DNA from 2 places in the Georgenia sp. SUBG003 genome. Region 2 is predicted to be linked to the other one. Evidence: riboswitches for the same ligand, from Rfam matches in the RefSeq annotation. Region 2 holds a riboswitch; the other holds the start of a gene.
What was found. Region 2 has a riboswitch for ZMP and ZTP ahead of glyA (serine hydroxymethyltransferase). Riboswitches for the same ligand answer to the same signal wherever they lie in the genome.
Positions count from the first base shown of each region.

Region 1: another riboswitch for ZMP and ZTP. It lies ahead of purH (bifunctional phosphoribosylaminoimidazolecarboxamide formyltransferase/IMP cyclohydrolase); the one in region 2 lies ahead of glyA (serine hydroxymethyltransferase).

Region 1 covers NZ_CP180204.1:2,865,421-2,870,335, reverse strand. Annotated here, with positions in the region: gene DA06_RS14645 (MFS transporter) at 1-199, opposite strand, end outside; gene DA06_RS14640 (hypothetical protein) at 259-432, shown strand; partial or broken gene dapD (2,3,4,5-tetrahydropyridine-2,6-dicarboxylate N-succinyltransferase) at 834-1,800, opposite strand; gene DA06_RS14630 (hypothetical protein) at 1,874-1,999, opposite strand; gene purN (phosphoribosylglycinamide formyltransferase) at 2,019-2,612, shown strand; ZMP/ZTP riboswitch at 2,637-2,725, shown strand; partial or broken gene purH (bifunctional phosphoribosylaminoimidazolecarboxamide formyltransferase/IMP cyclohydrolase) at 2,778-4,008, shown strand; gene DA06_RS14615 (glycosyltransferase family 2 protein) at 4,047-4,915, opposite strand, start outside.
Region 2 covers NZ_CP180204.1:465,039-469,953, forward strand. Annotated here, with positions in the region: partial or broken gene DA06_RS02075 (ROK family protein) at 199-732, opposite strand; gene purU (formyltetrahydrofolate deformylase) at 1,098-1,961, opposite strand; gene DA06_RS02085 (GNAT family N-acetyltransferase) at 2,049-2,585, shown strand; ZMP/ZTP riboswitch at 2,628-2,718, shown strand; partial or broken gene glyA (serine hydroxymethyltransferase) at 2,775-4,057, shown strand; gene DA06_RS02095 (bifunctional methylenetetrahydrofolate dehydrogenase/methenyltetrahydrofolate cyclohydrolase) at 4,070-4,915, shown strand, end outside.

The DNA of each region.
Region 1 (4,915 bases), 2.4 Mb from region 2:
CGAGCACGAGCGCCGTCAGCGCGAGCGTCCCCGTGCGCGAGGCGCGCACCTCCCGCAGCGCCGCCGCGAAGCCGGCCCGTCCCGGCAGGGGAGCACCGCCGCCCGGGCGGGCCTCCGCGGCGGTGTGGCGCTGGGCGAGCAGCAGAGGGTCGGGGCGCAGACCGAGGGCGACGACGACCGCCGTCACGGCCAGCAGCACCGCACCGATCGCGAACGCTCCGGCCAGGGGAGCGAGACCGGCCCGTGGTGGCCGGACCCGTGGAGGGAGCCGCCCTCGGCAACCTCGTGGTACAGGCGCGCGCCCTCGGGGATGTCGACGGCGATCTAGCCCGGCTCCGCGAGATCGTCGCCGCGTCGGACGAGACGGTCCGCTACACGCCCTCGCCCGGTACCCGCTGGGCGGCGGCCGAGAGGCGGGTGCTGCGAGGGTGAGGCGGCGAAAAACCGCAGCTCGCTGCGGCACGACCCGGAGCGGAGACTCGGCTCCTCCTCCTCCCCCCACCCCCTAACGGCACAAGCGTCCGGGGCCCCATCACCCTGTCCGAGGGCTGGGGGCGAGAAGGTCCGTTCACCCGCCGTTCACCGCAGCGACCGGTGTCTGACGGGCGGGCATTCCTGGTGCAGTGGTCCGCAGACTTGTCGGACCGCCGTCGGGAGCGTCGATGCTCAAGCGCGTATCACGAAGGCCGGGGGCTCTTGCTGCACCGCGTCCTGCCGGGAACGCGCCCATGGACCGGATCCTCAGGACCGCCGCCACGACGCTCCTGCCCGCGCCGGCCGTCCGCACGGGGCCGGGCGCCGCTCCGGGCGCCCGCGGTCTCCGCGGGCGAGGGTCAGGCATGCAGGGCGGCGTTGAGCTCCACACCGACGCCGCTGCGGGGCAGCGCCTCCACGGCGCCGGAGAGGGAGTTGCGCCGGAAGAGCAGGTTGTCCTGCCCGGAGAGTACGCGGGCGGCGACCACCGGCGGCTCGGTGAGCTGGCCGCCGTCGGGGCGCGTGCCGCCGCCGGTCAGCACCGACACCTTCGTCCCGGCGGTCAGGTACAGGCCGGCCTCCACCACGCAGTCCGCGCCGAGGGAGATGCCCAGTCCGGCGTTGGCGCCGAGCAGCGAGCGCGGCCCCACGGAGATCACCTGCTTGCCCCCGCCGGAGAGGGTGCCCATGATCGAGGCGCCGCCGCCGACGTCGGCGCCGTCGTGGACGACGACTCCCTGCGAGATGCGCCCCTCCACCATCGACCGGCCGAGCGTGCCGGCGTTGAAGTTGACGAAGCCCTCGTGCATCACGGTGGTGCCGGGGGCCAGGTGGGCGCCGAGCCGCACTCGGTCGGCGTCGGCGATGCGCACCCCCCGGCGGGACGACGTAGTCGACCATGCGGGGGAACTTGTCGACGCCGTGCACGATGAAGGAGCCGTGGGCGGCGCGAAGGCGGGCACGTGCGGCCTCGAAGCCCTCGACGGCGCACGGACCGACGGACGTCCACACGACGTTGGGCAGCTGGCCGAAGATCCCGTCGAGATTGATCGTGTTCGGTGCGACGAGCGTGTGGGAGAGCAGGTGCAGCCGCAGGTACGCGTCCGCCGTGGAGGTGGGCGCCGCGTCCAGGTCGATCTCGGTGCGCACGACCTCGGTGGCCACCCGGCGGTCCGCGTCGTGGCGCTCGAGTGTGATCAGCTCCTCCGGGGCGGCGGCGTCCTCCGGGACGGAGCCCAGCGCGGGGGCGGGGTACCAGACGTCCAGAAGGCCGCCGTCGTCGGTGCGGGTTGCCAGGCCGAAGGCCCAGGCCGTGCGGTCGCTCATGTCCTCAGCCTAAGCGCCGCCACCGACGTGCCGCGTCCGGCGCCCGAGTTGCGGACCGCGGGTGCCCCGAGCGTCAGTGGCGCACCAGGCGCGGGCCGAGGGTCCGGGCGCCGAGCTCTTCGACCCGGCCGATCAGCTCCCGGTCCGCCGTCGCGACGACGACGTCGTTGACGGAGTCGCCGACGAGGCGGCGGACCACCGCGACGCCCGCCCGGCTCGTGGTCCTCGTCTCGGGCGGCGGCTCGAACCTGGCGGCGCTGCTCGACGCCACCCGGGACCCCGCCTACGGGGCCCGCGTGGTCGCCGTCGGCGCGGACCGGGAGGACACCGGCGGGGTGGCGATGGCGCGGGAGGCCGGGATCCCGGCCTTCGTCGAGCGGGTGGGGGCCCACGAGGACCGTCACGCCTGGGACGCCGCGCTCACGGCCGCGGTGGCCGCCCACGAGCCCGACCTGGTGATCTCGGCCGGGTTCCTCAAGCTGTGCGGCCCGCGGTTCCTCGAGCGTTTCGACGGCCGGTACGTCAACACCCACAACACGCTGCTCCCCGCGTTCCCCGGCATCCACGGCCCCCGCGACGCCCTCGCCTACGGCGTGAAGCTCGCCGGCGCCACGGTCTTCTTCGTGGACGCCGGGGTGGACACCGGCGCGATCCTCGCCCAGGTGGCCGTCCCGGTGCTCGAGGACGACGACGTCGAAACCCTCACCGAACGGATCAAGGTCGCCGAGCGCGCCCAGCTCGTCGAGCAGGTCGGGCGCCTCGCGCGCGAGGGGTGGCGCATCGAGGGCCGCCGCGTGCGCCTCGGCGGCTGAGAGGGCCCGACGGCCGGTAAGGTGGACCCCGGCCGTGACTGGCGCAGGTGGAGCACACCACCGGGGAGCGGCCGGAAGTTCCCGTCGGGGCACCGCACGCCTGGGTGCCTGGGTCGGGCGTCGCCGGACGCCCGCTGCACACGCCGTCGACCCAGGAGCTTTGCCATGAGCCAGAATCCCGTCATCGAGCCCGTGGGGGACCAGGTCCCGCTGCGTCGGGCGCTCGTCTCCGTCTACGACAAGACTGGCCTGACCGAGCTCGCCACCGCCCTGCACGCCGCGGGCGTCGAGATCGTCTCGACCGGGTCCACCGCCCGGACCATCGCCGAGAACGGCGTGCCGGTCACGCCCGTCGAGGACGTCACCGGGTTCCCCGAGTGCCTCGACGGCCGCGTCAAGACCCTTCACCCGCGCGTGCACGCCGGCGTCCTCGCGGACCGCCGCCTCGCCAGCCACCGCGAGGAGCTCTCCGAGCTCGGCGTGGCGCCCTTCGACCTCGTGGTCGTCAACCTCTACCCGTTCACGCAGACCGTCGCCTCGGGCGCGGGCGTCGACGAGTGCGTGGAGCAGATCGACATCGGCGGTCCCACGATGGTGCGCGCCGCGGCCAAGAACCACCCGTCCGTCGCCGTCGTCGTCGACCCCTCCCGCTACGACGACGTCGCCCGCGCCGCCGCCGGCGGCGGCTTCACGCTCGCCCAGCGCCGGGCCCTGGCGGCCCAGGCGTTCCGGCACACCGCCACCTACGACGTCGCCGTCGCCTCCTGGATGGGCAACGTCCTGGCCCCCGACGACGAGGTCGACGGCACCGCGACCGGCTTCCCCGGCTGGGTGGGCGCCACGTGGGACCGCCAGGCGGTGCTGCGCTACGGCGAGAACCCCCACCAGCGCGCCGCGCTGTACACCAGCGGGTTCGGCGAGCCGGGCCTCGCCCAGGCCGAGCAGCTGCACGGCAAGGCCATGAGCTACAACAACTACGTCGACGCCGACGCGGCCTGGCGCGCGGCCCACGACCACCTGGCGCCGGCCGTCGCCGTCGTCAAGCACAACAACCCGTGCGGGATCGGCACGGGCGAGGACATCGCGGAGGCCCACCGCAAGGCGCACGCCTGCGACCCGGTCTCCGCCTACGGCGGCGTCGTCGCCGCCAACCGGCCGGTCACCGCGGCGATGGCCGAGCAGCTCGCGCCGGTCTTCACGGAGGTCGTCCTCGCCCCCCGACTTCGAGGAGGCGGCTGTCGAGATCCTCTCCCGCAAGAAGAACGTCCGGCTGCTGCGCGTGGCCGGCGCGGGACGCGGCGCCGTCGAGACGCGCCCGATCGGCGGCGGCCTGCTCATGCAGGCGACCGACCGGATCGACGCCCCCGGCGACGACCCCGCCGCCTGGACCCTGTCGCCAGTGGCGGCACGGCTGGCACGCGGGGGGAGCCGGCCCTAGGGACCGCCCCCGGCCCCGGGCCCGGCTGCCCCGGTCCGCTCAGAGGTACAGCACGCGGAAGCGCCCAGCTGCCCCGTACCCGTCCTGCGGCACCGGCGGCCTGCTCGAGCCAGCGCCAGCGGCGTGCGGGGGGAGACCGCGGCGACGGGCGCGCCCAGCAGAAGGCCCGTCCACCGCACCGCGACGCCGGCGAGCCGGGGACGGGGCATCCCCTGCGTCCCGTAGTCGCGGTAGAGCCTCCCTCGGGAGATGCCTGTGTGGAACGCCTTGACGGCCACCGAGCGCAGGGTGTGCCTGTGCCGGTAGTGCACCACGGCGTCCGGCGCGTAGGACAACCGGTGGCCGGCGAGCTGAAGCCGCCAGCAGAACTCGGTGTCGGGGCCGCCGTAGTCGTACTCCGGGTCGAACCCGCCGACCTCCTCGAACACCCGGCGTCGCACGCCCAGGTTGGCGGTGATCGCCCGCGGCAGAAAACCTGCGACGACAGGCAGGTGGTCCGGGTGGCGCGGCATGTAGGGCAGCCGGACGGTCGTCAGCTTGTCGTTCTCGATCGCGCCGCCCACGGAGTCGGAGGACTGCAGCGCCGCCACCATCGCCCGCACCCACCCGGGCGCCACCTCGTCGTCGGCGTCGCAGAAGAGCAGCAGATCGGACGACGACGCCGCGGCGCCCGCGTTGCGGGCCGCGCTGGTCCCCGGCACGGGGCAGGAGAGGGTGCGCAGCCCGGGCACGCGGCCCTCGAACGACCGGCAGACCTCCAGCGTGGAGTCGGTGGAACCGTTGTCGACGACGAGGACCTCCCACGGCACGTCGACGTCCTGGCGGGCGAGCGCCTCGAGCTGCACCGGGAGCGTCGCGGCCGCGT
Region 2 (4,915 bases):
CCCCCAGGCAGCCGGGCGAGCCACCCACGGCGTGAGCCCCGGTCGCCGAGGGCGGGCGGGTCCGGCAGCCTGAGCCGTATGACCCCTGACTGGCGTCGCCTGCACCTCGCCGCCCTCCTCGCAGCTCTCGTCCGCCCCGCGGCCGCCGAGCAGCAGGCCCGCCCCGAGGCCGGTGGAGATCTTGACGTAGGCGGCGTCGGCCACGCCCCGGGCGGCGCCCCAGCGGCTCTCCGCCAGCATGCCGAGGGTCGCGTCGTTGTCCGCGACCACCGGGACCCCCAGCGCCTCCGTCAGGCGGCCGGCGACGTCGAAGCCCGCCCAGCCGTTCAGGATCGTCCCGGCGCCGACGGTGCCGTCCGGGCCGTCGACGGGCCCGGGCAGGCCGACGCCGACGGCGACGACGTCGGAGGCGGTACGGCTCGCCTCCCGCAGGAGGCTCCGGAGGAGGTCCAGCACCGCCGCGACGGTGTGCTCACCGGTGTGCCCCACGGGCAGCGCGACCATCCCCTCCGCGACGACGTCCCGCTCGCCGACGCCGTCGCCCGCCCGCGTGGCGACCACCGCGGCGAGGTGCGAGCGCCCGATGTCGACGCCTGCGACGAGCCCCGGCGCGGGGGCCAGCGAGACGGTGCGGGAGGGCCGGCCCCGCCGGCCGCCCGTCGACGTCTGCTCGGCCGCCGCCCCGGCGGCGAGCAGGTCTGCCACGAGGCCGGAGACCGTCGTCGGCGACATCCCGAGCTCGCGCGCGATCTCGGCGCGCGAGGCGGGGACCGTCCGCGAGCAACGAGATCACTGCACGCCTGGTGCGCTCACGCGCGCGTGAGGTGGTCGTCTCTGTGCGACTCACCTGTGCCCCCTCTTAAGTCCGACGTTGGACCAAAACTGCTGGTTCACCAGCAATTAGGTGCCGAGATGGAGAAAAACTACGTGAGGCACGTGCGGGCTGTCGAGAGGCGTGGGCGCCGGCGGCGGCGCGGCGGGTCGGCGACCGCCGGCGGGCGACGTCTCACGGGGACGGGGCCCCGCGAGATGCGCGCCGTGCCGGGAGGACGGGGCACCCCCGGAGCGTGCGGTGCCCGGGACAACGCGAGCGCCGCCTAGGAGAAGACGACTGTCCGCCGGCCGTCGACCAGCACCCGGTGCTCGGCGTGCCAGCGCACGGCCCGTGCCAGCACGCGCCGCTCGACGTCCTGCCCGCGCGCGACGAGCTCGGCGACGTCGTCGGCATGGGTCACGCGCTCGACGTCCTGCTCGATGATCGGGCCCTCGTCGAGGTCGGCGGTGACGTAGTGCGCCGTCGCCCCGATCAGCTTCACCCCGCGGCCGTGGGCCTGCGCGTAGGGGCGCGCTCCCTTGAAGCTCGGCAGGAACGAGTGGTGGATGTTGATGACGTTGCCGGCCAGCTCGGTGCAGAGGTCGTCGGAGAGGATCTGCATGTACCGCGCGAGCACCACGAGCTCGACGTCCAGCTCGCGCACCAGCCGCAGCAGCTCGGCCTCCGCCGCATCCTTCGTCTCCTTCGTCACGGGCACGTGGTGGAAGGGCACCCCGTAGAAGGCGGCGATCGGCTCGAGGTCGGGGTGGTTGGCGACCACGGCGACCGGGTCGATCGGAAGCCGCTGCGAGCGCTGGCGGAACAGCAGGTCCGAGAGGCAGTGGGCCTCCTTGGACGCCATGACCAGCGTCCGCACCGGCCGGCCGACCACGTCGAGCGTGAACGTCATCGAGAACTCGTGCGCGATGGCGGTGAGCGCGTCCTCGACCTCGCGGCGCGGCGCCGTCGTCTCGACCTGCACCCGCATGAAGAACAGCCCGGTGGAGGGGTCGCCGAACTGCTGCGACTCCGTGATGTTGCCGCCGTGCTCGGCGAGCGCGCCGGAGACGGCGTGGACGATGCCCGGCCGGTCCGGGCAGGACAGCGCGAGGACGAGGTGCTCCTTCTGGGTGCTCACCGGCGGCAGGGTAGCCGCCCGGTCGCCGACGGCGGGGCGCGTTCCGGTCTGCGGGTACGGGCCACCGGCGCGGCCCGTGGATGCCAGACTGGGGGCATGGACGACGTCACGATCGACCTCATCACGGAGGACGTGGCCGGTGAGCTGCTCACCGTGCGCCGCGCCGCCTTCGTCACCGAGGCTCAGCTCTACGGGGACCCCAACCTTCCGGCGCTCACGCAGTCGCTCACGGAGCTGGTCGCGGACATCCGGAGGGCCGACGTCGTCACGCTCGGCGCGTGGATCGGTCACCGTCTCGTCGGGTCGGTCCGGGTGGAGCTGGAGGCGGAGAAGGCGACGCTCGGACGCCTCGCCGTCGTCCCGGACCTGCAGGGACGTGGGATCGGTACGCGCCTCCTCATGGCCGTCCTGCAGTACCTGCCCGAGCAGACCCAGGAGGTCTGGGTCTTCACGGGGCAGGACTCGAAGCACAACCTCGCCATGTACAACAAGGCGGGCTACGAGCACCAGTACGACCAGCACACCGGCGACCTGACCTACGCGTACCTCCGCCGCATCCTCGGTGAGGACGGACCCGACGCCGACGACGACGGCGGCCTGGCCGACCTGCCCGGACGCGACGTGAACGCCTGAGCCTGCCCCGCCGCCCGTCCCCTCGCCGGCGAGTTGGTAGTCTCGTCCGGTCGCGACTGGCGCCAGCAGGTGGGTCACCACCGGGGAGCGGCACGAGCAGGAACCCCCGAGGTCGTCCGCCTGGGCCGAGGGTCACCGAACGGAAGTGCATCCACGCACGCGCCGTGCGTGACCGACAGCGGAGGAAGCATGAGCCAGACCAAGCCCGAGACGTCCGTGGCGAACCAGTCGCTCGCCGAGCTGGACCCCGAGATCGCGGCCGTCCTCGACGGTGAGCTCGCGCGCCAGCGCGAGACGCTCGAGATGATCGCCAGCGAGAACTTCGTCCCGCGCGCCGTCCTGCAGGCGCAGGGCTCGGTGCTGACGAACAAGTACGCCGAGGGCTACCCGGGCCGCCGCTACTACGGCGGCTGCGAGCAGGTGGACATCGCCGAGAACCTTGCGATCCAGCGTGCGACGTCCCTGTTCGGCGCGGAGTACGCCAACGTCCAGCCGCACTCGGGTGCGCAGGCGAACGCTGCCGTGCTGCACGCGATCGCGTCGCCGGGCGACAAGGTGCTCGGCCTCTCGCTGGCGCACGGCGGGCACCTCACGCACGGCATGAAGATCAACTTCTCCGGCAAGCTCTACGACATCGCCGCCTACGGCGTCGACGAGCAGAGCCACCGGATCGAGATGGAGGCCGTGCGCCAGGCGGCCCTCGAGGCCCGGCCCAAGGTCATCATCGCCGGCTGGTCCGCCTACCCCCGCCAGCTCGACTTCGCGGCCTTCCGCGAGATCGCCGACGAGGTCGGCGCCTACCTGTGGACCGACATGGCGCACTTCGCGGGTCTGGTGGCCGCGGGCCTGCACCCGTCCCCGGTGCCGCACTCCGACGTCGTCTCCTCCACTGTCCACAAGACCATCGGCGGCCCCCGGTCCGGCTTCATCCTGTCCCGGGACAAGGAGACGTTCGGCAAGAAGCTCGACTCCGCCGTCTTCCCCGGCCAGCAGGGCGGGCCGCTCATGCACGTCGTCGCCGCCAAGGCCGTGGCGTTCAGGATCGCGGCCGGCGAGGAGTTCCAGGACCGCCAGCGCCGCACCCTCGAGGCGCCCGCATCATCGCCGAGCGGCTCTCCGCGCAGGACGTGCGCGACGCCGGCGTCTCCGTGCTCACCGGCGGTACGGACGTCCACCTCGTCCTCGTCGACCTGCGGAACTCCGCCCTCGACGGCCAGCAGGCCGAGGACCTCCTCCACGACGCCGGCATCACCGTCAACCGCAACGCCGTGCCGTTCGACCCCCGCCCGCCGCGCGTGACGTCCGGCCTGCGCATCGGAACGCCGGCACTGGCCACCCGTGGCTTCGGCGCCGCCGAGTTCACCGAGGTCGCCGACATCATCGCCTCCACCCTCGTCGGCGGCGCCGGCACGGACGTCGAGGCCGCGAGGGCCCGGGTGCGTGCGCTCACCGAGGCGTTCCCGCTCTACCCCCGGCCTCGAGCAGTGACCGCGCAGGTCCTGGACGGCAGGGCCACCGCGGCGACCATCAAGGCCGAGCTGGCGGAACGCGTCGCCGCGCTGAGGGAGCGGGGCGTCACGCCCGGGCTCGGCACCGTGCTGGTGGGGGAGGACCCCGGCTCCAAGGCGTACGTGGCCGGCAAGCACCGCGACTGCGCCGAGGTCGGGATCGCCTCGATCCGCGAGGACCTGCCGGCCGACGCGACGCAGGCCGAGGTCGAGGCCGCCGTCGAGCGCCTCAACGCCGACCCGGCGTGCACCGGCTACATCGTCCAGCTGCCGCTGCCGAGGGGCGTGGACACGAACGCGGTGCTCGAGCTCATCGACCCGGCCAAGGACGCCGACGGCCTGCACCCGACGAACCTCGGCCGGCTGGTGCTGCGCGTGAAGGAGGAGGTCACCTCGCCGCTTCCCTGCACGCCGCGGGCGGTGCTCGAGCTCCTCGACCGCCACGGCGTCGAGCTCGCCGGCAAGGAGGTGTGCGTCGTCGGCCGGGGCACGACGGTGGGCCGCTCCATCGGGCTCCTGCTCACCCGCAAGGACGTCAACGCCACCGTCACCCTCACGCACACCGGCACGCGCGACCTCGCCAGGCACGTGCGGGAGGCGGACGTCGTCGTGGCGGCCGCCGGCCAGGCGGGGATCATCACCGCCGAGATGGTGAAGCCGGGGGCCGTCGTGCTCGACGTCGGCGTCTCCCGGACCGTCGACCCGGTCTCCGGAAAGGCGAGGCTGCGCGGAGACGTGGCCGACGGCGTCTCCGAGGTCGCGTCCTGGCTCTCGCCCAACCCGGGCGGGGTCGGCCCGATGACGCGGGCGATGCTGCTGGCG